Regions from separate parts of the Saccharopolyspora sp. NPDC000359 genome, predicted to be linked through region 1. Evidence: riboswitches for the same ligand, from Rfam matches in the RefSeq annotation. Region 1 holds a riboswitch; each other region holds the start of a gene.
What was found. A riboswitch is a leader RNA that binds a small molecule or an ion and turns the genes downstream of it on or off. The one in region 1 is predicted to bind cobalamin.
Positions count from the first base shown of each region.

Region 2: it holds a riboswitch for cobalamin, as region 1 does, so the genes downstream of both, metE (5-methyltetrahydropteroyltriglutamate--homocysteine S-methyltransferase) here and ABT324_RS20620 (ABC transporter substrate-binding protein) in region 1, are expected to answer to the same signal.
Region 3: it holds a riboswitch for cobalamin, as region 1 does, so the genes downstream of both, ABT324_RS18375 (putative cobaltochelatase) here and ABT324_RS20620 (ABC transporter substrate-binding protein) in region 1, are expected to answer to the same signal.
Region 4: it holds a riboswitch for cobalamin, as region 1 does, so the genes downstream of both, ABT324_RS31390 (ribonucleoside-diphosphate reductase subunit alpha) here and ABT324_RS20620 (ABC transporter substrate-binding protein) in region 1, are expected to answer to the same signal.

Region 1 is NZ_JBEPDU010000032.1:27,818-34,895, reverse strand. Features, by position in the region: gene ABT324_RS20635 (DUF5997 family protein) at 1-131, shown strand, start outside; gene ABT324_RS20630 (nucleotide pyrophosphohydrolase) at 172-492, opposite strand; gene lexA (transcriptional repressor LexA) at 639-1,295, opposite strand; cobalamin riboswitch at 1,402-1,573, shown strand; gene ABT324_RS20620 (ABC transporter substrate-binding protein) at 1,837-3,348, shown strand; gene ABT324_RS20615 (ABC transporter permease) at 3,348-4,295, shown strand; gene ABT324_RS20610 (ABC transporter permease subunit) at 4,292-5,065, shown strand; gene ABT324_RS20605 (ABC transporter ATP-binding protein) at 5,137-6,597, shown strand; gene ABT324_RS20600 (magnesium and cobalt transport protein CorA) at 6,663-7,078, shown strand, end outside.
Region 2 is NZ_JBEPDU010000004.1:138,773-145,850, forward strand. Features, by position in the region: gene ABT324_RS04745 (class I SAM-dependent methyltransferase) at 1-576, opposite strand, end outside; gene ABT324_RS04750 (cell division protein SepF) at 642-866, opposite strand; gene ABT324_RS04755 (amidohydrolase) at 1,000-2,718, shown strand; gene metE (5-methyltetrahydropteroyltriglutamate--homocysteine S-methyltransferase) at 2,864-5,149, opposite strand; cobalamin riboswitch at 5,267-5,486, opposite strand; partial or broken gene ABT324_RS04765 (ABC transporter permease) at 5,878-6,174, shown strand; gene ABT324_RS04770 (helix-turn-helix transcriptional regulator) at 6,187-6,423, shown strand; gene ABT324_RS04775 (NmrA/HSCARG family protein) at 6,529-7,078, opposite strand, start outside.
Region 3 is NZ_JBEPDU010000027.1:23,678-30,755, reverse strand. Features, by position in the region: gene ABT324_RS18405 (S1 family peptidase) at 1-313, shown strand, start outside; gene ABT324_RS18400 (LysR family transcriptional regulator) at 374-1,273, opposite strand; gene ABT324_RS18395 (MFS transporter) at 1,379-2,605, shown strand; gene ABT324_RS18390 (LysE family translocator) at 2,519-3,151, opposite strand; gene ABT324_RS18385 (S1 family peptidase) at 3,439-4,245, shown strand; gene ABT324_RS18380 (GNAT family N-acetyltransferase) at 4,440-4,907, shown strand; cobalamin riboswitch at 4,978-5,155, shown strand; gene ABT324_RS18375 (putative cobaltochelatase) at 5,197-7,078, shown strand, end outside.
Region 4 is NZ_JBEPDU010000075.1:15,099-22,176, reverse strand. Features, by position in the region: gene ABT324_RS31390 (ribonucleoside-diphosphate reductase subunit alpha) at 1-2,220, opposite strand, end outside; cobalamin riboswitch at 2,335-2,553, opposite strand; gene ABT324_RS31385 (ABC transporter substrate-binding protein) at 2,724-3,662, opposite strand; gene ABT324_RS31380 (alpha-ketoglutarate-dependent dioxygenase AlkB family protein) at 3,791-4,426, shown strand; tRNA gene ABT324_RS31375 (tRNA-Lys) at 4,680-4,752, opposite strand; tRNA gene ABT324_RS31370 (tRNA-Lys) at 5,003-5,075, opposite strand; gene ABT324_RS31365 (L,D-transpeptidase) at 5,416-6,558, shown strand; tRNA gene ABT324_RS31360 (tRNA-His) at 6,682-6,757, opposite strand; gene orn (oligoribonuclease) at 6,870-7,078, opposite strand, start outside.

The DNA of each region.
Region 1 (7,078 bases):
AGTGGCTCCAGCAGGAGCGCGCCACCCAGCAGGAGGTCAAGCGGGAAGCCGCCCGGATCAGGGACAAGGCCGAGGCGAAGCGCGAAGCCGCGCGGACCGCGGCCGGTCAGCACCGCCAGCGGCGCGCCTGACCCCCGGGCGGGCTGCGGTGTCCACATCGGACACCGCAGGTCAGGCCCCCGGCGGGAACCGCGTCTCGTTCCGGTCGATCTTGGCGTTGGCGGCGTCGAGGAGGTCGATGCCGCAGACGTCGGTCAGCCGGACCAGGTAGAGCAGCACGTCGGCCGCCTCGTCGGCCAGCCGGTCCTTGAGCCCGCCGTCCGCCAGGCCCGCCGCGGCCCCGGCGTCGTCGACCCACTGCAGCTCCGCGACCAGCTCACCGGCCTCCCCGCTGAGCGCCATCGCCAGGTTCTTCGGCGTGTGGTACTGCTCCCAGTCCCGCGCCGCCGCGAACTCCCGCAACCTGTTCCGGAGCCCCTCAACGCTGTCCATGCCGACACCGTAGCCCGCCCCGAGCCCGCCATCACCGACGCGAACAGGGGTCGTGAGCGCGAAACAGGGCTGGAACACCGTTACGCACTCACGACCGTCGTGAGCGCGAAACGGTGCTGGAACACTGTTACGCGCTCACGACCGGGTCAGACGCTGCGGAGGACCGAGACGACGACGCCCAGGACGACCGCGTTGTCGCCGTCGATGACCTCGTAGGCCGGGTTGCGGGGTTCGAGCAGGACGTGGCCGTTGCGGCGGCGGTAGACCTTCACCGTCGCCTCGTCGTCGATCATCGCCGCCACGATCTGCCCGGAGTGCGCCTCCTGCTGCTGGCGGACCACCACGATGTCGCCGTCGCAGATCGCTGCGTCGACCATCGAATCGCCGCGCACCCGCAGGCCGAACACGGTGCCCCGGCCGGTGAGCTCGCGGGGCAGGCTCATCACGTCGTCGAGGTGCTCGTCCGCGGTGATCGGGGCGCCCGCCGCGATGTCGCCGACCACGGGCACCGGCACCGAGGTCTCGTCGTCGCGCGCCGCCGACGGCTGGAGGAACGCCCGCACGTCCATCGGTCGGGACACCGTCGCGCTGCGGCGCAGGAAACCCTTGTCCTCCAAGGCGTTCAGATGCTTCGACACCGAGGACGAGGAGCGCAGGCCGACCGCCTCGCCGATCTGGCGGGTGCTCGGCGAGTACCCGTAGCGGTTCACCCAGTCCCGGATCGCGGCCAGGATGCGCTGCTGGCGCAGCGGCAGGTCCGAGGCGTCCAGGTGCTCGAAGGCGTCGAAGTCGTAGGCGGCCACCCCCGAATGGTAGAGGTCAGCGCCGCCGCCCGGAGCACTGCCCCGACCCCGGACGTGATCTCGCCCCACCGCCCTTGACACCCACCCCGTCCGGTGCCAACGTCGCCGCTGGAGTTCATGCGACGGTGCGCAGGAAGCCGGTGCGAATCCGGCACGGTCCCGCCACTGTGAGTGGGGAGCTGCCGCCACGCGAGCCACTGCCGCGACCGCGGTGGGAAGGCAGGCGGCCAGCGTCGATCCACGAGTCAGGAGACTGGCGCCGTCGTGCCGATTCGCACGGGGTCGCGGAGCCCCGGAGGAGGTGCGCCAACCATGCGGCTGCACGCTGCTGGAGCTTGTCCCACGAACTCATCCCGCGCGGCAGCACGCCAGCGGAGCAAGCGGCGAGGTCGGGTTGTCCGCCGCACCGAAGGCAAGTCCTGACCTCAACCGTCGCGCGCTGACCGGTTCCCCCACCCCTCGCGCACGGGGACGTGCGGCGCGCTCCATCCACCGTGTCCTGAGCGAGCAGCACCGCGCGCCGGGACCGGAAGGGAACTCGATGACCACCGTCAACCGGCGGGCACTGCTCAAGGGGGCGCTGGGATCGCTCGCCGTCGCCTCGATCCCGGCCTGCGGCGGCGCGTCCGCACCAGAAGGACGGCTGCGCGCGGCGTTCCCGACAGGCGGCGCGAAGGAATCGCTCGACCCGCACCTCAGCTCGCTGTTCGTAGACCAGGCCCGGGCCAAAGCGCTGTTCGACACGCTGGTCGGCTACGCCCACGACATGAGCGTCGTGCCGCGGCTGGCCGAGTCGTGGGAGCCCGACACGACCGGCACCCGGTGGTCCATCCGGTTGCGCGAGGCCCGCTTCCACGACAACCGCCCGGTCACCGCCGAGGACGTGCTCCACAGCTACCGCCGCATCGCCGACCCCGCCACGGCCTCGCCCGCCCGCAAGCAGTTCCTCGGCGTCGACTTCGCGGCCAGCCGGGCGCGGTCGGCCACTGAGCTGGAACTCGTGCTGCACGCCCCGAACTTCGAGTTCCCGTCGGCGTGGGGCGCCCCGGCGACCGAGATCGTCCCGGCCGGGACCCGCGACTTCACTGCCCCGGTCGGCTCGGGCCCGTTCCGGTTCGCCACGTTCCAGCCCGGCCGACCTGCCGTGTTCCGCCGCTTCGACGGGTACTGGGGCGGTGCTCCGGCGATCGCCGAGCTGGAGTTCGTGCCCATCAACGACGAGAGCGCCCGCGTCGCGGCACTGCTGTCCGGCCAGGTGCACTACATCCACGACATCAGCGCGAACTCCGCGCAACTGGTGCAGCGCGACGGGCGGGCCCAGCTGCTCGCCGCGCCGCACGGGACCATGCAGGCGGTGGCGCTCAAGGTCGACCGCGCACCGTTCGACGATCCGCGCCTGGTGCAGGCCGTCCTGTCCGGTGTGGACCGGGAAGCGCTCGTCTCGGTGGCGCTGAGCGGGCACGGCCAGGTCGGCAACGATTTGTTCGGCAAGGGGCTCAGGCACTACCCGCCGGACCTGCCGCAGCGCGGCCGCGACGTCGACCGCGCCCGGTCGCTGGTGCGGGAGGCCGGGTTGGCCGGGTTCGAACTGCTCACCAGCTCGGTGGACCCGTGCTTCGAGTCCGCCGCGACGCTGATCGCCCAGCAGTTGGCCGAGGTCGGGCTGCGCGTCACCCCGCGGATCGGCCCGGCGGAGACCTACTTCAGCGACATCCGCACCAACGGCGTCGCCGCCCTCACCCGGACCGCGCCGCTGCCGCTGACCACGTTCCTGGCGGAGCGGCTGCGCAGCGGTGCGGGCACCAGCAACTACACCGGATACCGGTCACCGGAGTTCGACGGGCTGTTCCATCGGGCGTTGAGCACAGTGGACGGAGCCGAGCGGTCCCGCCTGCTCGGCGACGCCCAGCGCCTGGCGCGGGAGGAGAGCGGGTTGCTCGTGTGGGGCTTCAGCGACTGGAACGTGGCGGTGTCCGACGCGGTGTCCGGGATCCGGGCGGCCCCGCCCAACTCGCTGGACTGGGCGCGCTTCGAACGGGCCACGCTGAGCTGATGGCAGCGCTGGTGCTGCGGCGGCTGGTGGTCGCCGCGCTGCAGCTCCTCGCGGTGGCGGTCACCGTCTTCGCGCTCACCTCCCTGCTGCCGGGCGACACGGCGGTGGTCGTGCTCGGCGAGCACGCGACCGACGAGCAGATCGCGGTGCTGCGCGAGCAGTTGCAGCTGGACCGGCCGGTGTGGGAGCGGTTCCTGGACTGGCTGGGTGGCGCGGTGCGCGGCGACCTGGGGACCTCGCTGCTGACCGGCGCCCCGGTCGCCGACGAGATCGCCCGCGGGTTCGCCACCACCGCGGTGCTGGCGCTGCTCGCGCTCGCGGTGGTGGTCCCGCTGGCGGTGGCGGTCGGCGTCTCCACCGGGGTGCGCCGGGGTTCCCGCCTGGACCGGGCGCTCACCAGCGCGGTCGTGGTGCTCAACTCGGTGCCCGAGTTCGCCCTCGCGCTGCTGCTCGTCGCCCTGTTCTCGGTGCAGCTCGGCTGGCTGCCCGCCACTGCGGCCGGTGCTTCCGGGTGGGCGCTGCTCGGGCAGCCCGCGGTGCTCGTCCTGCCGGTCGGGGTGCTGGTGTGCAAACAGCTCTGCGCCCTGGCGCGCCAGGTCCGTACCGGGGTGGCCGAAGCCGATGGCGCCGAGTACGCGTTGCACGTCCGCTTGCACGGCCTGCCCGAGCGCACCGTGCTGTTCCGGCACGTGCTGCCCAACGGGCTGGCTCCGGCCGTGCAGCAGCTGGCCCGGGCGGTCGACGGGCTGCTGGGCGGTGTGGTGGTCGTGGAGGCCGTCTTCGCCCTGCCCGGCATGGGCTCCGGTTTCGTCAACGCGGTGCTGGTCCGCGACCTGCCCGCGGTGCAGGGCTACGCGCTGGTGTTCGCCGCCACCACGATCGCGTTGAACCTGGCCGCCGACCTCGCCTCCCGCCGCCTGGTCCCACAACGCGAGGTGATCGGGTGAAGCGCCCTTCGGCGATCGTCGGCTCGGTGCTGCTCGGTGTCCCCGCGCTGATCGCGTTGGCCGGGCCGCTGCTGGCCGGTTCGGTGCAGTCCGTGTCCGCGCCGCTGCGAGGGCCGAGCGCGAACTTCCCGCTGGGCACCGATGTCCTGGGCCGCGACGTCTCGGCGCTCGCGCTCAGCGGCGGTGCCTCGATCGTGGCGCTGACCGGTGCCTCGCTGCTGGTGTCCTACCTGGTGGGTGTGCCGTTGGGGCTGCTCGTCGCGAACCGCTGGACGGGCCGGGTCCTGGACTTCCTGCTCGCGTTGCCCGGGCTCCTGGTGCTGATGGTGCTGGCCGCCGCCGGGTGGCGCGGCGCGGTGGCGCTGGCGCTGGCGACCGCCCTGCTCCAGCTGCCCGCCGTGGTGCGGATCGTCCGCAGCGCCGCGCTGGCCCCTGGCTGCCGCGCGGCGGTCGAGGCGATGACCATGCAGGGCGAGCCGTGGTGGCGGATCCACCTCGGCTACGTCGGGCGGTGCGTGCTGGGCCCGGTGCTCGTCGACGCCGGCTCGCGGTTGAGCCTGGTGCTCTCCCTGCTGGCGTCGGCGAACTTCCTGGGGCTCGGGCTCGCCCCGTCGGCCAGCGACTGGGCGGTGCTGGTCGAGCGCAACAAGGAGGCCCTGTTCCTGCAACCGCTCGCGGTCCTGGTCCCGGCCGGACTGCTGGTCTCGCTGTGCACGGGCCTCAACCTGCTGCTGGACCACGCGCTCGCGCGCAGGGGCGGGGGCCAATGACCGAACCTGTCCTCAGCGCACGGAGTCTGTGTGCCTCCGCCGGGACGCGCACCCTGCTGGCCGATTGCGACTTGGACCTGCGGCCGGGCGAGATCACCGCCGTCATCGGCGAGTCCGGCAGCGGTAAGACGACGTTGGGCCTGGCGCTGCAAGGCGAAAGCCGCCGCGGCGTGGTGCTGGGCGGTACCGCCGCGCTGCGCGGCACCAACCTGATCGGAGCTCAGCGCAGGGCCGCACGTGCTGGCGTCATCGGCTACCTGCCGCAGCACCCCGCCGCCGCGCTCAACCCGCTCCGCAAGGTCGGCCGCGTCCTGGCCGAGCTGGCGCACGACGCGGACGCGATCCCCGAAGCCTTGAAGGCCGCGAGGTTCGACGCCCAGCTGCTCGACCGCTACCCGCACCAGCTCTCCGGCGGGCAGCAGCAACGGGCGGTGCTGGCGCAGGCGGTGGTCAACCGCCCCGCCGTGCTCATCCTCGACGAACCAGCGACCGGGCTCGACGCCATCACCAAGTCCGAAGCCGTCGCGGCGCTGACCGAGATGGCCGGTCGGGGCACCGCGATCCTGCTGCTCACCCACGACCTGGGCCTGGCACGCCGGACTGCCGACACCTCCGTGGTGCTGCACGCGGGCCGGATCGTCGAGCGCGGCCAGCACGTGCTGACCGCTCCCACCCACGAGCACACCCGAGCCCTGCTCGCCGCCGAACCCCGCCCACCCGCCGCTGAAGCTCCCCGACCGGCGGAGGGCGGGCTGCGGGCGAGCGGGCTCACCAAGGTCGCGAAGAACGGCGACCGCCTGCTGGACGGGATCGACCTCGTGGTCCCGCCCGGCCGGTGCCTGGCGGTCGTCGGGCGATCCGGCTCGGGCAAGACGACGCTCGCCCGCTGCCTCGCCGGGCTGACCCGGCCGAGCTTCGGTCAGGTGCTGCTCGACGGCGTGGCCCTGGCCGCCAACATCCGGCACCGCGACCGGCGGCGGACGCAGGTGCAGTACATCCACCAGGACGCCAGGGCGTCCTTCGACGAGTTCCGCCCGGTCCTCGCCCAGATCGCCCGGACCGCCCGGTTGACGCGCGGTGCCTCCGCCGCGCAGGCCCGCGCCGAGGCCGAACAGGTGCTCGCGTCGGTCGGCCTCGACCAGGCACAGGCAGACCGCCGCCCGGACACCCTCTCCGGCGGTCAGCTGCAACGCGCGGCGGTGGCCCGCGCACTGCTCGCCAAGCCCGCAGTGATCATCTGCGACGAGATCACCACCGGTCAGGACCCGATCAACCGCGCCGAGCTGCTCGGCCTGCTCGGCGCGACGCTGCGCACCACTGCCGTCGGGGTGGTGCTGATCAGCCACGACCTGGGCGCGGTCGCCGCGGTCGCCGACGAGGTCCTCGTGCTCGACGCGGGCCGCTGCGTCGAGCGCTCCCCCACCGCGGCGCTGTTGGCCCACCCGCGGACAGCGGTGGCGCGCTCCCTGGTGGACGGTGCGGACTCGGCGCGTCCCGAGCCGGAACGGCAGACCCGGGGTTCGGCTGGGTAGGCTCCCCTCGATCGTGGACAGCGAGGTCTTCGGCCAACGCCTGCTCCGACATCCAGGAGGTTCCCGTGCCCGAATGGCGTCCCCGGTCGCGGCGCAAGCCCCGGCGAACCGAACCCGAAGCGCCCGAGCACTCGATGGACCCCCGTTCGGATGACGAGCGACCGCTGGCCGACCGGCCGCTGATCGACACCGCGATCTACCGCGACGGCATCCGGATCGCCACCCCCGCGAGCCTGGCCGAAACCTACCGGCGGCTGCGCGACGAGCCCGACACGATGGCGTGGATCGGGCTGTACCGACCGGCCGAGGAGGAGCTGCAGGCCGCGGCCGAGGAGTTCGACCTGCACAAGCTCGCCGTCGAGGACGCGATCGTCGCGCACCAGCGGCCGAAGATCGAGCGCTACGGCGACACGCTGTTCGTGGTGCTGCGCGCCGCGACCTACGTGGACGAGGCCGAGGAGGTCAGCTTCGGCGAGCTGCA
Region 2 (7,078 bases), on a different contig from region 1:
GGGCTCGCTCAGCGACCACGGGTTCGGGCCGCTCGCGGGCGGCTTCGGCGGCTCACCGGTCAGCAGGGTGCGGAACGCGACCACCCACTCGATGCGCTCCACCGGCTGCCAGGTCAGCAGGACCAGCCGCCCACCGGGGCGCACCGCCCGCGCGATGTTGCCGAACGCGGCCAGCGGGTCGCCGAAGAACATCGCCCCGTGGCGGCTGACCGCGACGTCGAAGCGCTGCTCGCCGAAGTCGTGCACCTGGGCGTCGACCTGCTCGAACGCCACGTTGGACAGCTCTTCCCGGGCGGCCAGCTGGCGGGCCAGCTCGATCATCTGGGAGGACAGGTCCACACCCAGCACCGACCCGTCCACCGCGCGCCGGGCCGCGTCCCGCGACGTCTGCCCGCTGCCGCAGCCGATGTCGAGCACCTCCGCCGCGCGGTCGATCGCCGCGGCGTCGAGGAACCGCCCGTGGTAGCGGGCCACGCCCTCGTCGAAGCGCTTGGCGCGGGCGGCCCAGAAGCCACCCTGGTCCCCGTCCCACGCGCGCAACTGCTCCACATTGGACGGATCGACTGGAGCAGCCACGGAAATCCCCCGAACCTCGTTGCCGGCAAGCGCAGTCGCGAACCCTACCCCGCACACCGGATCGATCAACCGGTTTTCCGCTCCGGGTGGCTCAGCAGGAACACCCGTGGCGCGACGCGCTCCATGCTGCCCTCCCGCGCCACGACCATGCCCGCCGCGAAGTCGACCAGCTGCCGGGCCTCGGAGCTCGACACACCCGACAGGTCCATGAGCACGGAGTTGCCCTGCCGGAAGTAGTCGCCGACGTGGTAGGCGTCGTCGTAGTTCCGCGGGTGCAGCGTCTTGACCACGCCCTCCAGTCTTCTCGGCCACCACCGGAAGTCAACCGCACACGCGTCCGTTCGGGTCGATCTCCTTGACCTCGTCCAACCTTCAACCGAATGCTTGCCGAGGCAAACGATCGTCGGCCCGGGGAGACACATCGTGTGTGACCTGCACCACAGCGACCACGAACATGCCGCACCGCAGAGCGGGTTGAGCCGCCGCCAAGTCCTCCACCTGCTCGGCGCGGCAGGTGTCACCTCCGCCGGGCTGGCGATGACCGGCGACGCCGCCATGGCCGCGACGGCCAGCGACACCACCAGCGGGTACACCCCGCCGACCGGCCTGGCCAAGGACACCCCGGCCAAGCGGGGCGCGCTGGCCTGGATCGACGCGCACGGCGGCGACATCACCGCGCTCAACGACGAGGTCTGGGAGCACGCCGAGCTGTCGCTGCGCGAGTGGAACTCCTCGATCGCCGAAGCCGAGTTCCTCCGCCGCAACGGCTTCCAGATCGAGTGGGGCGCGGCGGGCTTCCCCACCGCGTTCGTCGCGACCTTCCACAACGGAGCCGGGCCGACGCTCGGGTTCAGCGGCGAGTACGACGCGCTGCCCGGCCTGTCGCAGAAGAAGGGCGCCGGGCAGCACGACCCGCTCGTCTACCACCACGACCCGTTCGCCCCGACCTACGGCCCGGGCCACGGCTGCGGACACGCCGCGCTCGGCTCGGCCGCAGCGGGCGCAGCCGCGGCGACGGCGCAGGGCATGCGCCGCAACGGGGTCGGCGGCACCATCAAGTTCTTCGGCTCGACCGCCGAGGAGCAGCTGATCGGCAAGGCCTACGCGGTGCGCGAGGGCGTCTACCGCGGGCTGGACGCGTTCCTGGACTGGCACCCGGGCACCACCAACTCGACCGGCTGGGGCACCAGCAGCGCGCTGACCGCGGTGACCTTCACCTTCCTCGGCGTGGCCGGGCACGGCGGGCTCCCGCTGGGCAACAAGAGTGCGCTGGACGCGGCGATCATGCTCGCCACCATGACGGAGTTCCTGCGCGAGGAGCACCTGGCGCCGTCCGGGCGGCTGCACTACGTGATCAACAACGGCGGTGACGCGCCGAACGTGACCCCGGAGATCGCACAGATCTCCTACTACGTGCGGGAAGGCAGCCCGGAACGGGTCAAGGTGCTGTTCGACAAGGTCGTTTCCTGCGCGCAGGCCGCCGCCCAGGCCAGCCAGACCCGGGTGGAGCACAAAATCACCGCGGCCTGCTGGAACAAGCTGCCGTCGCGGTCGGCCGCCGAGCTGCTGCACGAGAACATGCTCCAGATCGGGCCGCCGCGGTTCACCGACGCCGACCAGCGGCTGGCGCGGGAGATCCAGGACTCGCTCGGGTTGCCGACCAAGGGCGTGTCCACCGAGATCGGCGACCTGGAGCCGCCGAACCCGGCGTTCCTGGGCGGCGGGTCGACCGACGTGGCCGACATCAGCTGGCAGGTGCCGACCGTCAGCCTCGGCACGGCGGTCGCCCCGATCGGCTGCAAGACGCACAACTGGGCGTTCGCGGCGACGACCGCGGCCCCCATGGGCCACGCGGCGCTGCTCGCGGCGTCGAAGTACCTCGCGGCGCTGGCGATCGACCTGCTCACCCAACCGGAGCGGCTGCAGACGCTGAAGGACGAGTTCGCCGAGCGCACCAAGGACGTCGAGTGGCGCAGCATGCTGCCCGCCGACTTCGAACCGCCGATGTACGAGCCGCCGGAGTGGTTCCTCAAGCGCACCGGCCAGTCCTGGCCCCCGCGCAACATCACCTGGCCCCCGCCCCGGGTGGTCTCCCGCGAGAAGTTCGCCTCCCTCGGCCCCGACCTCGCCCCGCAGACCTGACCCCGGTCAGGCGCGTCCCAACGCGACCTCAACGGGAGTTGGCCGTCTGACGGTCGCGCGAGGTCCGGGCAGTCACCCCGCGCGGGAGGTGTTGCGGGCGGTGCGGTGAGTGGTGGGGGAACCGCACCGCCCGCAACGCTCGCGGTCAGGGCAGCTCGCGGCGGACCACTCGCGCTGCGCTGACCAGGTTCTCCAACGCCGGTTCGACCTCCGCGTAGCCGCGGGTCTTCAGGCCGCAGTCCGGGTTGACCCACAGGCGGTCCGCGGGCACCGAGCGCAGGGCCGCGCGGAGCAGGTCGACCACCTCGGCCGCGTCCGGCACGCGCGGCGAGTGGATGTCGTACACCCCCGGCCCCACACCGCGGCTGAAGCCGACCGCGTTGAGGTCGTCCAGCACCTCCATCCGCGACCGGGCCGCTTCGATGCTGGTCACGTCGGCGTCCAGCGCCACGATCGCGTCGATCACGTCACCGAACTCCGAGTAGCACAGGTGGGTGTGGACCTGGGTGGAGTCGCTGACGCCGGAGGTGGCCAGGCGGAACGCCGACACCGCCCACCGCAGGTACGCCTCGTGCTGCGCCGCGCGCAGCGGCAGGAGCTCGCGCAGCGCGGGCTCGTCCACCTGGATCACCCGGATGCCGGCCGCCTCCAGGTCCTGCACCTCGTCGCGGATGGCCATCGCGACCTGCGCGGCGGTGTCCGCCAGCGGCTGGTCGTCGCGGACGAACGACCAGGCCAGGATGGTGACCGGGCCGGTGAGCATGCCCTTGACCGGCTTGGCGGTGAGCGCCTGCGCGCAGGTCGCCCACTCCACGGTGATCGGTCCCGGCCGGGACACGTCGCCGTAGAGGATCGGCGGCCGCACGCACCGCGACCCGTAGGACTGCACCCAGCCGCCCGCGGTGCTGGTGAACCCGTCCAGGTGCTCGGCGAAGTACTGCACCATGTCGTTGCGCTCCGGTTCGCCGTGCACCAGCACGTCGAGCCCGACCGCTTCCTGCAGCTCGACCACGCGCCGGATCTCGTCCCGCATCCGCTGCTGGTAGCTGGCCCGGTCGATGCGCCCGGCCCGGAACGCCGCCCGCGCCTTGCGGACGTCGGTGGTCTGCGGGAACGAACCGATCGTCGTGGTGGGCAGGGGCGGTAGCCGCAGGGACTCCTGCTGGGCCTGCCGACGCTTCTGGTGGTCGCCGCGCTGCGAGTGCTCGGGCCGCAGCGAGTCCAGCCGGGCGCGGACGCGGTTGTTGCGCACGCGCGCCGCCCCAGCGCGGTCGGCGATGGCGTCGCGGGCGGCGTCGAGCTCGGCGGCCACCACCTCCCGCCCCTCCTCCAGCGCGCGCCCGAGCACGACGACCTCGCGCACCTTCTGCGCGGCGAAGGCCAGCCAGGACTTGACCTGCGGGTCGATGTCCTCGGCTTCGACGTCGTAGGGGACGTGCAGCAGCGAGCAGGAGGTGCTCACGGCGACCTCACCGGCCAGCCCGAGCAGGGTTGCCGCCGTGGTGAGGGCGCGGTCCAGGTCGGTGCGCCAGACGTTGCGCCCGTCGACGAGCCCGGCCACCAGCGCCTTGTCCCGCAGTCCCGGCACCCCGGACAGCGAGTCCACAGTGGACGTCGCGGTCACCAGGTCAACCCCGAGCGCTTCCACCGGGGTGGCCGCGAGCACCCGCACCGCCTCGCTGAAGTCGCCGAAGTACCCCGCCACCAGCAGTTGCGGCCGCGCGGCCAACCCACCCAGCTGGCGGTAGGCGTCGCCGAGCGCCTGCAGCTGCTCCGGCGTGCGGTCGGCGGCGAAGGCGGGCTCGTCGAGCTGCACCCACTCGGCCCCCGCGCGGTGCAGCTCGCGCAGCAGCTCGGCGTAGGCGTCGAGCAGCTCGGGCAGCTTGTCCAGCGGGCGGAAGTCCTCCGGCGCGTCGGCCGCCGGTTTGGCCAGCAGCAGGAAGGTCAGCGGACCGACCAGCACCGGCCGGGTGGTCACACCGGCTTCCAGGGCCTCGCGGTACTGCTCGACGGGTGTCCGGTCGGTCAGCGAGAACCGCGTGTCCGGTCCGATCTCCGGCACCAGGTAGTGGTAGTTGGTGTCGAACCACTTCGTCATCTCCAGCGGCGGCACGGTGGAAGCCCCGCGCGCCATCGCGAAGTACGTGTCCAGCGGACCGAGCCCCAGCTCGGCGTAGCGCGGCGGCACCGCGCCGAAGGTGACCGCGGTGTCGAGCACGTGGTCGTAGTAGGAGAACGTGTTGCCGGGCACCGAGTCCAGTCCCGAGTCGCGCAGCTGGCGCCACGTGTCGATGCGCAGGCCCCGGGCCACCTCGCGCAGTTCCGCCTCGGTGGAGCGGTTGGCCCAGTAGCTCTCCAGGGCCCGCTTCAGCTCCCGCCCCGGCCCGATCCGGGGGTATCCGAGCGCGGTCGATCCGATCTTGCTGGTCAAGTCCCTCACCTCGCGAGCTCGACATCAGGTGTGCCGAGGTCGTGCGGGCGCGAACCAGCGAGCGGCAGCCGCTCGTCGGCCAGGTCCTCCCGCGAGACCTCGGACCGCGCCCACCGGTCGGCGGGCGCACCGGTGGCAGGTCTTCGGACTCGCGGGCGCTCTCCTGCACGGAGGTACCTACTGGCCGTCGCTTCCCAGACGTTGGCGTCCAGTGCTCGATGACGGCGGTCGTTCCCGCTCACCGCTGCGGGGCAGTCCCGGATTCGCACCGGGTTCCCTCTTGCCTCGTCCCCTCCCGCGTCGCGGAAGCGGACGAACCACCAGCACCGCCAAGGCTATCCGCCGAACCCCCGTTGGCAAGGCCCGTCCAGCACCCGGGCGCCAGGCGTAGCCGCTGAAGTCGATCTACAGCGAGAGGAGATCTGCACCACACATGCTCAGCCGTTTCCACGAGATATAGCACCCGTACTACATCTCGACGGATGTTCATGACAAGAAGAACTGGGGCAATGACAGCCAACAACGATCACGCGAGACCGCCAACCACCGACGCGACCGCGCTCGACGTCCGCGGCCTGCGGATGAGCTACGGAACGACGGACGTGCTCAAAGGCGTCGACCCGATCGGCTGGGTGACCAACGTGTCGTCCAGCCGGTTCACCCAGCGCGCCGACCGTGGAGCGGGCGTCGATCTTGCCCAGCAGGCGCGCGTGCGAGCCCTCGGTCCGTGGCTGGGCGTGCTCGGGGTGACGGTGCTGGGCCTGGTCGCGACGATCCCGATCGGACCCAGCTTCGGGGCACTGTTCTCGATCCCCACCAGCATGGCGCTGATCCTGCTGCCGGACGCGGCGGCGACGGCCGAGATCGGCGAGTCGTGGCGGCACCTGGGAACCATCGGGGTGCTCGTCCTGTGGGCCGTGGTCGGACTCGCGGTCGCGCCGGTGGTGCTGCGCCGGATGGCGCGGCGCGAGTCCGGTTCGACCCTGGCGGCGCGGAGGGAGAAAGCCCTGCAGCGCGTGCGCTGAGGCGGAGGGAACATGAGCGAGACGATCTACAACCGCATCGCGATGCTGCGCGCGGAACGGGGCACCTCCCGCCGGCAGCTCGCGGAAGCCCTCGGCGTGCACTACCAAACGGTGGGCTACCTGGAGCGCGGCGAGTACAGCCCAAGCCTTCACCTGGCCCTGCACATCGCGGAGCACTTCGAAGTACCGGTGGAAGTGGTCTTCTCCACCCGCCCCTTCCCCAGACTCGGCGCGGACAACTCCGCCTGACTCGTGAGCGGCGATGGTCGCCCCAACCACCACCACTCACGACCCCACACCACCACCTCGTGAGCGGCGATGGTCGCCCTGACCACCATCGCCACTCACGACCGTTCAGCGCCGCTTCGCGAGCCAGGACTCGAAGGTGAGCAGGCCCGGGTGGATCTCGCGCAGTGCTGGAACGTCCACGACGTCGGAGTCGAGTTCGTTCAGCACCTTGTACGCGCGGTACAGGACCGGGTTCTGCTCCCGGAGCGGCTCCAGCGGCATCTCGACGTGCCGGAATTCGCGACCCGTCGCCCGGGCGAGCGCCGCGGCGATCTGCGGCGGGGTGAGCGAATCGCCAGCGATCTCAAGCACTTCGCCGATGTACTCGTCGGGGTTCTCGAACGCCAGCGCCGCGAAGGCGCCGATGTCCTCCGTCGCGATCAGCGGTTGCGACACGTCCGCCCGGAGCGCGCTGACGAGCTCGCCGTCGGTGACTGACTGGCCCGGCATCATCGCGAGGTAGTTCTCCATGAACGACACCGGGCGGAGCATCGTGGCCGGCACGCCGATCTCGCGGATGTGCTGCTCGACCGCCCACTTGGTCTCCAGCGTCGGGATGCCGGTCGCCCGCTCGGCGTTGAACGCCGAGGCGTAGACGAGGTGCCCGACTCCGACG
Region 3 (7,078 bases), on a different contig from region 1:
GCTGGGGTGGGGGGCCACCGCGGAAGGTGGTGAGGCGTCGGAGAACCTGCAGAAGGCGGAGGTCCCGCTGACCAGCGACGCCGACTGCAAGAGCGCGTACCCGCAGTACAACGCGGAGGCCATGGTGTGCGCCGGGCTGCCGGAGGGCGGCGTGGACAGCTGCCAGGGTGACTCCGGCGGGCCGCTGGTGGTCGAGAACAAGCTGGTGGGCATCGTCTCCACCGGCAACGGCTGCGCCCGGCCGAACGCGCCGGGCATCTACACCCGCGTCGCCGCCTACCACGACGACGTGCAGCAGCAGCTGGACTCCTGATCCAGCACGGACGCGGCCGGGGCGCGGCGGGAGCGCCCCGGCCGCGTCGCGTCCGGGAGTTCAGCCCAGCCGCAGCCGCGGGCCCAGCTCGCGGGTCAGCTGCGCGGTCAGGGACCGGAACGCGCGCACCGCCGGGTTCCGGTCGCCCGCGCGGGTGGCCAGCACGCTGTGCTCGGGCGGTGCGTCCAGAACCGGCACGCAGACCGTGCCCGGCCACGGGTAGTACCGCTGGAACGACTCCAGCGCCGATCCCGCGCCCCGCCCGGCGGCGGCCGTGGTCAGGACCTCGTGCGGGGTCACCGCGTGCGAGCGGCTGCGGTGCGGCGACAGCCCGCCGCGCGCGTCGGCGAAGTAGAGGTAGTCGCTGAACTGGCGCGGAGTGTGCTCGGGGAGGCTGACGTAGGGCAGATCGAGCACGTCGTCCAGGTGCACGGCGGGGGCGTCGGCCAGCTCCCAGGAGGCGGGTACGACCACGATGCGCCGCTCGGTGGTGACCACGTCCACGGCGATCCGCTCGTCCACCGGGGCGGGCCGCACGAACGCCACGTCGACCCGGTGCTGCACCAGTGCCGAGACGTGCTCGGTGAAGTCGAGGGCGAGGAACTCCACCGCGACCCCCGGGTGGGTCCGCTGGAACGCCTGCACGACGGCGGGGGTGAGCTCGGCCGAGCCGTTGCTCATGATCCCAACCCGCAGCGCCCGCTCCGGCGGGGCCTCCGCCACGTCGGCCACCGCCGCGTCCAGCGCGGCCAGCAGCGACCGGGCGTGCCCGACGAACCGCTCACCGGCCGGGGTGAGCCGCACCGGCGAGCGGTCCAGCAGGCGGACGCCGAGGTCGTGCTCCAGCTGCTTGATGTGCGCGGTGACGGACGCGGGGGAGCGGAACAGCCGCTCGGCGGCCTTGCCGAAGTGCCCTTCCTCGGCGACCGCGAGGAAGGACGTCAACCGACGCAGGTCCATGCCCGCAGCGTACGAAGCGGTGGGTGCGAGGGGGAGATCACAGCAGCGTTCACGAATTCTGAAGGGCTGGTGCGGCACCGCTTGGCGGCGGCTTAGAACCACTGCGTGCTGAACAAGTGGTTGCCCGCCGCGTTCCTGCTGACCGCGGTGGGCTGGGGAGCGAACCAGTTCTCGTCGCTGCTGGGCGCCTACCAGCACGACCTGGGGTTGCCCGCCTGGGTGACGTCGGGCCTGCTCGCGCTCTACGTGGTGGGTCTGCTGCCGGGTCTGCTGCTCGGCGGTCCGCTGGCCGACCGCCGGGGGCGGCGCCCGGTCGTCCTCGGCGCCGTCGTGCTCAACGCCGTGGCGACGGTGGCGCTGATGCTCGGCGTCGGCGCGGTGGCCTGGCTGGTAGCCGGGCGGTTGCTGACCGGTCTGAGCACGGGCGCGGTGCTGGCCGCGGGGAGCGCGTGGGTCCGGGAGCTGTCGCATCCGCCGTTCGGCACCGCTGCTGAGGAAGGCGTGGGCGCGCGCCGGGCCGGGGTGATGCTCTCGATGGGCTTCAGCCTCAGCGGCCTGGTGTCCGCCCTGTTCGCGCAGTGGGGGCCGCACCCGCTGGTCATCGCCTACCTGCCGCACCTGCTGCTGTGCGTGGCCGGTTCGGTCCTCGCGCTGTCCTGCCCGGAGACGCGTTCGGGCGGGAGCGGAGCTGAGGCGGGTGGGGGAGGGGCGCGGGACCCGCGGTTCCGGCGCCTCGTGCTGCCGGTCGCGCCGTGGGTGTTCGTCGGTCCGACGGTCGGGTTCGGGACGCTGCCCGACTTGGTGAGCCGCGACCTGACCGGTTTCGAGATCGCCTACGCCGGGATCACGGCGCTGATCACGCCAGGATTCGGGGCCGTCGTGCAGCCGATCGCGCGCCGGATCGCCCGGCGCGGTGAGCGGGCCCCGGCGGTGGTCGGCCTCCTGGTGCTCGCGGCCGGGCTCGGGCTGGCGGCGCTCTCCGCCGCGTGGGTGCTGCCCTGGTCGGCGCTGGTGTCCTGCCTGCTGATGGGCGTCGGCTACGGGTTCACCGTGACGTCCTGCCTGACCGTGGTGGGCCGGATCGCTGGGCCGGGCGAGCTGGCCCGGCTCACCGCGGTGTTCTGGTGCATCGCCTACCTGGGCTTCTGCACGCCCTTCGCGATCAGCCTACTGGCGCCGGTGGTCCCGGCGCCGGTGCTGCTGGCGGTGCTGGTCGCGCTCGCGCTGATCACCTGCGCGGTGGTCTCAGCTGGCGACCAACCCGACCGAGATGGTCAGGAACGCCGCCGCGCTGATCACGTCCAGCGACTTCGCGACGCGGGGATCCTGTAGCCGGTCGGCGATCCGCGCGGCACCGAGCACCATCGAGGCCTCCCAGACCAGCGCCAGCACCAGGAAGATCACGCCCAGCACGACCAGCTGCAGCGCGGGCTGCGCGGCCGAGCCCACGAACTGCGGCAGGAACGCCAGGCTGAACAGCAGCATCTTCGGGTTGGTGAGGTTGCTGAACAAGCCGCGCAGGTAGGGGTTGGAGCTGTCGACGGGCGGCCCGCTGAGCGTGCCCTCGGCGGTCTTCTTCCTGGTCAGCCACAGCCCGCGCAAAATCGACGCGGCCAGGTACACCAGGTAGGCGGCGCCGATCCACTTCAGCGTGGACAGCACGGCGGGGTGGCTGGTGACCAGGGCGCCGAGACCGGAGATCACCAGCGCCACCTGCAGGATGCTCGCGGTGTGGATCCCGGCCAGCGCCAGCAGGCCCGCCCGGCGGCCGCGGTTCAGCGAGGTCCGCAGCAGCAGGAAGACGTCGACGCCGGGGGTCAGCACGACCACCACGCTGGCCACCAGGAAGGCGGGCAGCGGGGTCAGGTCCACGAGCACGGTTCCTCCTTCGCGACAGCGCACGGCACTGATCACTCGATTGGGTTTGATCTGTCACCTGGTCGGGCACAGTTCACGGACCCGGTGCTGGGAGGTGCTCCGAGTCCGCAGTGGCAGGGGAAGGACGAGCAGCGGTCGACGGTGACGCGCTCAGTAAAATTTCCCGACGCCGTCCATATTAACGAAATTTTTTCCTGTGACCGTGTGAGTTGTGCCTCGTAATGTTCGGGTGCCCGGATGACTACGGTGTGCCGTCGGCAAGATCGCTCGACGGCAGGAGGCGCGACGTGGCGCGTGGCAGGACCGGGACCGCATGGCGGGGACTCGTGATCACCGGTGCGGTGGCGGCGCTGGCCGGAGCGCAGCCCGCGACCGCGGGTGCGGCGGAACAACCGCAGGCGCGGGTGCTCGGCGGTGCCCCGGCCACCACCGACGAGGCCCCGTGGCTGGTCGCCCTGACCGACGACCACGGCCGCCAGTTCTGCGGCGGCACCCTGGTGACCCCGATCAAGGTGGTCACCGCCGCGCACTGCATGGTCGAGCCGCTCACCGGCGGCCAGCGCGGCCCGGACGAGCTGCGCGCGATCGCCGGGCGCACCGACCTGGAAACCCGCGAAGGTGAGGTCGCGGAGGTCGGCCAGGTCTGGGTGCACCCCGGGTTCCGGGGCTACACCAGCGGCGCCGACGTCGCGGTCCTGACCCTGCGCCAGCCGCTGACCCAGGGCGAGCTGCCGCTGGTCGACCAGGGCGACACCGAGCACTACCAGCCCGGCACCGTCGGCCGCGTCTACGGCTGGGGCAAGACCAGCGAGTCCGGCCCGCCCTCGACGACCCTGCAGGCGGTGGACGTCCCGATCACCACGGACGCGGCCTGCCGCAGCGCCTACCCGAACTACGACCCGCGGAGCATGTTCTGCGCCGGGGTGCCCGAAGGCGGCCGCGACGCGTGCACCGGGGACTCTGGCGGCCCGATCGTGGCGGACAACCGCCTGATCGGGGTCGTCTCGTACGGCACCGGTTGCGGTCGCCCGAACATCCCGGGCGTCTACACCCGCCTGTCCAGCTACGCCGACGAGCTCGCCGGGCAGCTCTGACTGGTGGGAGGACCGCGCGGCCCGGCCCAGGCTGGGCGCGTGGAAGATCAGGTCGAGCACCGCTGAAGTCCACGGCACCCGCTGCCGGAGCACCTCGCCCGGCGCCTCGGGGCGAGCGGGCAGCGGAGTGTTGTTGGCTACTCCGGTGCAGGTGAATGAGGGTTTCGAGACCCCGTTGTGATATCCAGGTAGGGATGACCCTCCAGCCGCTCGCGACCGCCGTCCACCGCGCCTACACCGCGGACCTGGACGCCGAGGACTTCTACCGGATGCTGCGCCTGCGCGTCGACGTGTTCGTCGTCGAGCAGGAGTGCCCGTACCCGGAGCTGGACGGTCGCGACCTGGAGGAGACCACCCGGCACTTCTGGATCGACTCCGCTGACGGCTACGTGCTGGGTTACCTGCGGCTGCTCGAAGACCCCGACGGCACCTTCCGGATCGGCCGGGTGTGCACCGCCAAGTCCGCGCGCGGGATGGGGCTGGGCCGCAAGCTGATGCGCGCCGCCGTCGCCGAGGTGCAGCACGCGCCCGCGGTCCTCGCCGCCCAGGTCTACGCCAAGGACTTCTACGGCTCCTTCGGCTTCGTCGTGACCGGCGAGGAGTACCTGGAGGACGGCATCCCGCACGTCGACATGCGCCGCGAGCCGCGCCGCCGCGCGTGACCGGAGGGGCACGACCCCGGTAGTGGTGCAGGTCTCGCCGGGGTGGTCGGCGGTTGGTCCGCCGCCCCGGTTCTGCGACGATGCTCCATGATCCGAATGCAAGGGGTGCGGCAGGAAGCCGGTGCGAATCCGGCACGGTCGGCGCCACTGTGACCGGGGAGCGACCCTCCCCCGAGAGCCACCGGGGAGACCTGGGAAGGCCGGAGGGGCGCGGAGATCCGGGAGTCAGGACACTGCGTCCCCTTGTTCCCGCCACCGGGGCGTCCGCACCCCGAGGAAGGAACCCGGCATGACCGCTGCTCCGCGATTCCCCTTCTCCGCCGTCGTCGGCCACGACGACCTGCGACTGGCACTGCTGCTCAACGCCGTGCACCCGCGCATCGGCGGGGTGCTGGTCCGCGGTGAGAAGGGCACGGCGAAGTCCACCGTGGTGCGCGCGCTCGCCTCGCTGCTGCCGCCCCTGGACGTGGTCACCGACTGCCGCTTCGGGTGTGCCCCGGGCCACCCCGACCCGCAGTGCCCGGACGGACCGCACGACTCGACCTCGACGCAGCGCCCGGCGCAGCTCGTCGAACTGCCGGTGGGCGCCACCGAAGACCGCCTGATCGGCTCGCTGGACCTGGAGCGCGCGCTGACCGAAGGCGTCCGCGCCTTCCAACCGGGCCTGCTGGCCGCCGCGCACCGCGGCGTCCTGTACGTCGACGAGGTCAACCTGCTGCACGACCACCTGGTCGACCTGCTGCTGGACGCCGCCGCGATGGGCCGCGCGCACGTCGAGCGGGAAGGCGTGTCGATCTCGCACGCGGCATCGTTCCTGCTGGTCGGCACGATGAACCCGGAGGAGGGTGAGCTGCGGCCGCAGCTGCTCGACCGGTTCGGCCTCACCGTGCAGGTCGCGGCCTCCCGTGAAGTCACCACCCGCACCGAAGTGGTGCGCCGCCGACTGGCCTTCGAAGCCGACCCGGTCGAGTTCGCCGCGAAGTGGGCCGACGCCGACGCCGAACTCGCCGCGCACATCCGCGCCGCCCGCGACCGCGTCGAGCAGGTGGCCCTGCCCGACGCCGAACTCCGACGGATCTCCGCGCTGTGCGCGTCCTTCGACGTCGACGGGATGCGCGCCGACCTCGTGCTGGCGCGCACGGCGATCGCGCACGCCGCCTGGCGCGGCGCCGACGAAGTCGCCGAGCAGGACGTCGAAGCAGCCGCCCGCCTCGCGCTGCCGCACCGCCGCCGCCGAGACCCCTTCGACGAACCCGGCATGGCCGAGGACCAGCTCGAACAAGCACTCGCCGAGGCGGCGGAGCACGCCGAGGGCGACGGCGACGAGCCCCCGGAGGGGCCGGACGGCCCCGACGGCGGCGGGCAGGCCCCGGACGAGCCGACGGAGCCGACCGGCGGAGGCGGCGCGGAGGAGCGCAGCGACGGGCGCGCCCCGGCGGACAAGGCGCCAGCGGCGCCGACGCCGGCGTTCCGGGCGCGGCTGCTGGAGGTGCCGGGGCTCGGCGACGGGGCGCCGGGACGGCGGTCGCGGTCGCGGTCGCGGAGCGGCCGGACGACGCGGTCGTCCACTGTGGAAGGGCATGGGGTGCACGTGGCCGCCACCCTGGCGGCTGCTGCGCCGCACCAGGTCGCGCGGGGGCGCAGCGGTCCGGGGCTGGTGCTGCGCTCGGACGACCTGCGGCGCGAGATCCGGGAGGGGCGCGAGGGCAACCTGGTGCTGTTCGCGGTGGACGCGTCCGGGTCGATGGCGGCCCGGGAGCGGATGTCCGCGGTCAGCGGTGCGGTCCTGTCGTTGCTGCGGGATGCCTACCAGCGGCGCGACAAGGTCGGAGTGGTTGCGTTCCGGGGTGCTTCGGCGGAGCTCGTGCTGCCACCGACGTCCTCTGTGGACATCGCTGCGGCGCGCATGCGCAACCTGCGCACGGGCGGACGCACTCCGCTCGCCGACGGGTTGCTGCAGGTCCAGCGGGTGGTGCAGCGGGAGCGGACGCGCGATCCGCAGCGCCGGGCGCTGGTCGTGCTGCTGACCGACGGGCGGGCCACCGTGGCGGTGGATTCCGGGCTGAGCGGGCGCGATCGCGCGCAGCGCGCGGTCGAGGACGCGCTGCGCGCCGCCGGGCTGGTGGCCGGGACGGGCGCGGCGTCGATCGTGGTGGACTGCGAGGACGGGA
Region 4 (7,078 bases), on a different contig from region 1:
CTTCAAGCCCTTGCGCCAGGCCAGCCGGTAGAGCTCGTCGAGCTTGCGGCCGCTGGGGGCGGCGACGTAGAGGTTCAGCGACTGCGCCTGGTCGATCCACTTCTGCCGCCGCGCCGCGGCCTCCACCAGCCAGTGCGGTTCGATCTCGAACGCGGTGGCGTAGAGCTCCTTGAGCTCCTGCGGGATCCGCTCGATCGGCAGCAGGCTGCCGTCGTGCAGCTTGAGGTCGGCGACCATCGCCTCGTCCCACAACCCGGCGAGCTTGAGGTCGGCTACCAGGTGCGGGTTGACCACGGTGAAGTCGCCGGACATGTTCGCCTTGACGTACAGGTTCCGGTAGACGGGCTCGATGGACTGGTTGACCCCGCAGATGTTGGCGATCGTCGCAGTCGGCGCGATGGCCATCACGTTGGAGTTGCGCATCCCGTCGCGGACCACGCGCTCGCGCAGCGCCGCCCAGTCCAAGGTGGACGACCGGTCCAGGTCGACGTCGCCGCCGCGGGCTTCGGCGAGCAGCTCCAGCGAGTCGATCGGCAGCACGCCGCGGCTCCACAGCGAGCCGTCGAAGGTCTCGTAGCGACCGCGCTCGGCCGCCAGCGCGCTGGACGCGCTGATCGCGTGGTAGCTGATCAACTCCATGCTGCGGTCGGCGAACTCCACCGCGGCGGGCGTCGACGGCGCGATGCGCTGCGCGAACAGCGCGTCGGCGAAGCCCATCAGCCCCAGGCCGACCGGCCGGTGTCGCAGGTTGGACCGGCGGGCCTCGGGGATCGTGTAGAAGTTGATGTCGATGACGTTGTCCAGCATCCGCACCGCGGTGTGGGTGGTGCGCTCCAGGCGCTCGGCGTCGATGCCGTCGGCCGTGACGTGCCGGGCCAGGTTGATCGAGCCGAGGTTGCACACCGCGACCTCGTCGGCGCTGGTGTTCAGGGTGATCTCGGTGCACAGGTTCGAGGAGTGCACCACCCCGGTGTGCTGCTGCGGGGAACGCAGGTTGCACGGGTCCTTGAAGGTGATCCACGGGTGGCCGGTCTCGAACAGCATGGTCAGCATCCGCCGCCACAGGTCGACCGCGCGGACCCGCTTGAACACCGCGATCTCGCCGCGGTCGGCGGCCTGCTCGTAGGCGCGGTAGCGCTCGGCGAACGCCGCGCCGTAGCGGTCGTGCAGGTCGGGGGTCTCGTCGGGGGAGAACAGCGTCCACTGCTCGTCGGCCTCGACCCGGCGCAGGAACTCGTCGGGCACCCAGTTCGCGGTGTTCATGTCGTGGGTGCGGCGCCGGTCGTCGCCGGTGTTCTTGCGCAGGTCGAGGAACTCCTCGACGTCGATGTGCCAGGTCTCCAGGTAGGCGCAGACCGCGCCCTTGCGCTTGCCGCCCTGGTTGACCGCCACCGCGGTGTCGTTGGCGATCTTCAGGAACGGCACGACGCCCTGCGACTTGCCGTTGGTGCCCCTGATGTGCGCGCCGATGCCGCGCACCGGCGTCCAGTCGTTGCCGAGCCCGCCGGCGTACTTCGACAGCAGGGCGTTGTTGCTGATCGAGTGGAAGATGCCGGACAGGTCGTCGTCCACTGTGGTCAGGAAGCAGGAGGACAGCTGCGGCCGGGTGGTCCCGGCGTTGAACAGCGTCGGCGTCGAGCACATGAAGTCGAACGACGACAGCAGCTGGTAGAACTCGATGGCGCGGGCCTCGCGGTCGTCCTCGCGCAGCGCCAAGCCCATCGCGACCCGCATGAAGAAGGCCTGCGGCAGCTCGAAGCGCACTCCGCCCTCGTGCAGGAAGTACCGGTCGTAGAGGGTCTGCAGCCCCAGGAAGCCGAACTCCAGGTCGCGCTCGGGCGCCAGCGCGCGGCCCAACCGGTCGAGGTCGAAGGTGGCCAGTTCGGGGGCCAACTGCTCGAGCGCCACGCCACGGCGCACGTACTCGGCGAAGTGCGCGGCGTAGTCGGCGTCCTGGTCGACACCGAGGAACTCCAGCGCTTCGCGGCGCATCCGGTTCAGCAGCAGGCGGGCGGTGACCTGCGAGTAGTTCGGTTCGGTCTCGATCAGGGTGCGGGCCGCCATGACCTGGGCCAGCGAGAGCTCGTCGTCGCTGATCCCCGCGTAGCCGGTGCGCCGCACCTCGTCGAGCACGGCTTCGGCGGACACGCCGGGCAATCCGGCGCAGGCCTGGTGGACCGCGGTGGACACCTCGGTCCAGTTGTCGAGTGTCGCCGTCACTGGCTCTCTCCCCTCGCGAGCTCGGTGGACCTTCGAGCGCGCGCAGGGAGACCTCGGCGAGACGGGTCGCCGGTCGTCCGCGCGGACCCGCCCTCGAGGCCCCGGACAGCACGCCTTGCGCGTGCGCCGGTGGCAGGTCTTCGGACTCACGGGCGGCCTACTGGTCGTGGCTTCCCAGGCGTTGGCCCAGTGCTCTTACCCGCTGCCCGGGATGGGGCAGGCGGGTCACGACGGTCGTTCCCGTTCACCGCTGCGGGGCAGTCCCGGATTCGCACCGGGTTCCCTCTTGCCTCACCGGAATTGCTCCGGTGAACCACCAGCGAGCGACACACTACATCTTGGGTTCGGGGTCGTTGCGGACGGGCAGATATCGACGTGTCGCGCTCCCCGGTCGATGGTGACCGCAGGTCGAGGCCGTCGGCCGCAGCGCAGCGGACTCGCGGCTGCTCACGTCGCGTTGGCGCGGCCCCGGCGCGCGGGGGTGGGCGCGCCGGGGCCGGGGATCAGCGCTGGCTGAGGTACTTCTGGAGGTCGTCGAGGACGAGGTTGGCGGCTAGGGGGCCGAGCCCGAGGAACCAGGTGTCGTCGTTGACCTCGATGGCCCTGCCGCTGCGGACCGCTTCGAGGGTGCTCCACTGCACCGAGCCGACCACGTCGTTCATCTGCTCGCGGGTCCTGTCGCCGTAGGCGGAGTAGAACAGCAGGTCGCCGTCGGCCTGGGAGAGCTGCTCGCGGCTGATCTTGGTGTGGGTCCCGTCGAACCGCTGGTTGCCTGGCCGCCCGAGCCCGACGTCGGCCAGGATCGTGCCGAGGTAGGAGCCGGTGCCGTAGAGCCGGTACTCGCCGGACAGGAACCGCAGCGCGCTGACCTCGGTGGCCGCCGGGTCGCCGAGCTGCCTGCCGATCTCGGCGGCCCGCTGCTGGTAGTCGGCCAGGATCCGCTGGGCCTCGGCCTCCTTGCCCAGCGCCTTGGCGTCGAGCAGGAAGTTCTCCTTCCACGGCTTGCCGACGGTCTCGGCGAACACCGTCGGCGCGATCTTGCTCAACGCCTCGTAGTTCGCGTCGTCGCGGACCTTGCTGGACAGGATCAGGTCGGGTTTGAGCGCGGCGATCTTCTCCAGGTTCGGCGAACCGATCGTGCCGACGACCTCGATGTCCCCGGCCTTCTCGGCCAGGTAGGGCTGCAGGTCCTGGTTGGCGTCCGGCAGCACCGTGCCCACCGGCTTGACGCCCAGCGCCAACGCCGCGTCCAACTCGCCGGTGTCGAGTACGACCACCCGCTGCGGGGTGCCCACGACCGTGGTCTGCCCCTTCGCGTGGTTGACGACGCGTCCGCCAGCGTCGGGTGCGGCGGGCTGCTCGGCTGCCGTGCCGCACGCGGCGGCACTGCCCAGGGCGAGCGCTGCGGTGATCACCGCGAGCAGTCGGCGGGGACGGAACATGTGCTTCCTACCTGTTCACTCGGTTCTGGAGTTTGGTGAGCCTAACCTGAGGGGAGTGGGGCGATCCAGCTCTGAGACGGTGCTCACGGCACCGGACCTGCGAAGATGATCAGCGGAGAGGAGTGCGGATGAATGCGCTGATCCCGCGCGAGCGGGCGGAGGTCGCCCCGGGTGCGGTGCACGTCCCGGACTGGCTGGGCCTGCCGGAGCAGCGCGACCTGGTGCGCGCCTGCCGGGAGTGGGCGAGGGCGGGGATGCGCTCGCCGACGTTGCCGAGCGGTGGCGTGATGTCGGTCCAGACGGTCTGCCTGGGCTGGCACTGGGCGCCGTACCGCTACTCGAGGACCAGGGACGACGGCTCCCCGGTGGTGCCCTTCCCGGACTGGTTGGCGGACCTGGGCCGCAGGGCGGTGGCGGCGGCCTACCAGCGCCCGGCTGACGACTACGCCCCGGACATCGCCCTGGTCAACTTCTACGACGACGCCGCAAAGATGGGCATGCACCAGGACAAGGACGAGTTGAGCAGGGCGCCGGTGGTGTCCCTGAGCCTGGGCAACGACTGCACCTTCCGCTTCGGCAACACGGAGTCGAGGGGCCGTCCCCACCAGGACATCACGCTCTGCTCGGGCGACCTCTTCGTCTTCGGCGGCCCAACCCGCCTCGCCTACCACGGAGTCCTGAGAACAACCCCGAGCACAACCCCACCCATAGGCCTCAAAGCAGGCCGCCTCAACATCACCCTGAGAACCTCAGGCCTGACCTAACCCAAAAGCAACGACACCCACAAGAAACGGAAAAAAGCCAAAGCCCAGCCAACCCGAACCACGGGCCAACCCGAACCACGGGCAACCCATCCGAAGGTCGCAACCCAGGCCGGGAACCCTGCCCATCGCAAGGGCAAGTCGAAAGGGCAACCCCCGCACCGTGGGGGGTGTGGGGGTTCGACCCCCCACTGCGATGACGAAGATCCGAAAAAGCGAAACGCCCTGCGTGAGCAGGGCGTTCCACGGTATCGAGTGCGCCAACAGGGACTCGAACCCCGAACCCGCTGATTAAGAGTCAGCTGCTCTGCCAGTTGAGCTATTGGCGCTGGCACGTCGTCCCGGGGTTTCCGTCCGGTCTCCCCAACGACGAAGGAAGACTAACACGCCGACATGCACCCAGTAATGCGGGGTATCCGAAGGTCGCAACCCAGGCCGGGAACCCTGCCCATCGCAAGGGCAAGTCGAAAGGGCAACCCCCGCACCGTGGGGGGTGTGGGGGTTCGACCCCCCACTGCGATGACGAAGATCCGAAAAAGCGAAACGCCCTGCGTGAGCAGGGCGTTCCACGGTATCGAGTGCGCCAACAGGGACTCGAACCCCGAACCCGCTGATTAAGAGTCAGCTGCTCTGCCAGTTGAGCTATTGGCGCTGGCACGTCGTCCCGGGGTTTCCGTCCGGTCTCCCTGGCGACACGGAAAACATTAGCACGGGAGTGGAGGGCTCCGAACCGGGGGGTGGGGTCGGTGGGGCGGCTGGGTTGGTCGGGTGGGCGGGGCAACCTCCGGCCGGGGTGGCGCGTCTGGCGGTCGGGTGCGTGATCAGCCCAGCTGATCACACTGTGTGCACGCCTGGTCTCTTCTTCCCCTGACGGGGCTTTGCGGCACACTGTTCACAGGGGTTAGTGATGCTTCTAAGCGGACGGACTGTTGCTCATGAGGGAGTGGCGTAATCCGGTCGGGGGTCCCGTGCGGGTTTCACGACTGTTGACGATGTTGATCTTCGGCGTGGTCGCGCTGTTGGTCGCGGGGTGCAGTGGATCGGGTTCGGAGAGCGGCGCGGCGGCCAACGAGGTCGCACCGGCGCCGACGTTGGAGCTGGCACCGCAGAACGGGGCGCAGGACGTGGCCCCGGCCGGGCCGGTCACCGCGAAGGTGACCAACGGCCGGATCGTGCGCGCGGTGCTGACCAACACCGAGGGCAAGGAGGTGCCGGGCACCGCCTCGCCGGACGGTGCGACCTGGACGGCCGGGGAGAAGCTCGGCTACGGCAAGACCTACACGCTGGAGGTGACCGCGCAGGGTGCCAGCGGGCCGGCGATCACCCAGCAGGCCACCTTCAGCACGGTCGCGCCGGGCGAGCAGAGCTACGTCTCGATGAACCCGCTTGACGGTCAGACGGTCGGGGTCGGGCAGCCGCTGGCGTTCTACTTCAGCAAGAACGCCCCGGCACCGGACAAGGCGAAGGCCGAGGAGGCCATCAAGATCCAGACCGAACCCGCCGTGGAGGGCGCGTTCTACTGGTTCAACAACCGCGAGGTGCACTGGCGGCCGAAGGAGTACTGGAAGCCGGGCACCAAGGTGACCGTCGACGTCGACGTCTTCGGGCGCGACCTCGGCAACGGCGTCTGGGGCGAGGAGGACCGCAAGGCGACCATCACCATCGGCGACGCGGTGGTCCTGAAGGCCGACGGCGCCTCGCACCAGATGTCGATCGAGCGGAACGGCGAGGTTATCCGGACCATGCCGGTGTCGCTGGGCAAGCCGTCGTTCCCGTCCAACAACGGCGTGCACGTGGTCACCGAGCACCACGCCACGAAGGTGATGGACTCCTCGACCTACGGGCTGCCGATCGAGGCGGGCGGCTACCGCACCGAGGTCAAGTGGGCGGTGCGGATCTCCAACGGCGGCGAGTTCCTGCACGCCGCGCCGTGGTCGGTGGGCCAGCAGGGCCACAGCAACGTCAGCCACGGCTGCATCAACATGAGCATGGACAACGCCAAGTGGGTCTACGACCTGCTGAAGAAGGGCGACATCGTGCAGATCACCAACTCCGGCGGGCCGGACCTCAGGCCGTGGGACGGCTTCGGGGACTGGCAGATCCCGTGGGAGGAGTGGGTCAAGGGCAACAAGTGACCCGCAGCTGACGCCGAGGGCCCCGTTCCGCTGGAGCGGGGCCCTCGCCCATCTCCCGAGGCGAATCGACCCGGGAACGAGAACGAGGCCTGGTTCCCGCAGGAACCAGGCCTCGTTCGGCTTTGGGGTGAGTGACGGGAATCGAACCCGCGACACCTGGGACCACAACCCAGTGCTCTACCGACTGAGCTACACCCACCTCGGCCGCTCGGACCGGTCTCGGAAGGACCGCCGTCCGGAGCAACGCTCATATACTAGCGTGCGCTGTCACGCCGTTTTCCGCGGGCTCCGGTTATCGGCGACGCAGCTGGTCAGCGGCCATTTTCCGACTGCTGCTCGGCTGCTTTCCGGGTGCCCCCGACGCCGTCGTCGGAGAGCAGCTCGGCCGCCACCGCCTGGGCCTGCTCGCTGGACGGGCCGGGCTGCGGGACGAACGCGGTGCGCCGGTAGTAGGCGAGTTCGCGAATCGACTCCCGGATGTCGGCCAGCGCGCGGTGCGCCAGGCCCTTCTCCGGCTGCG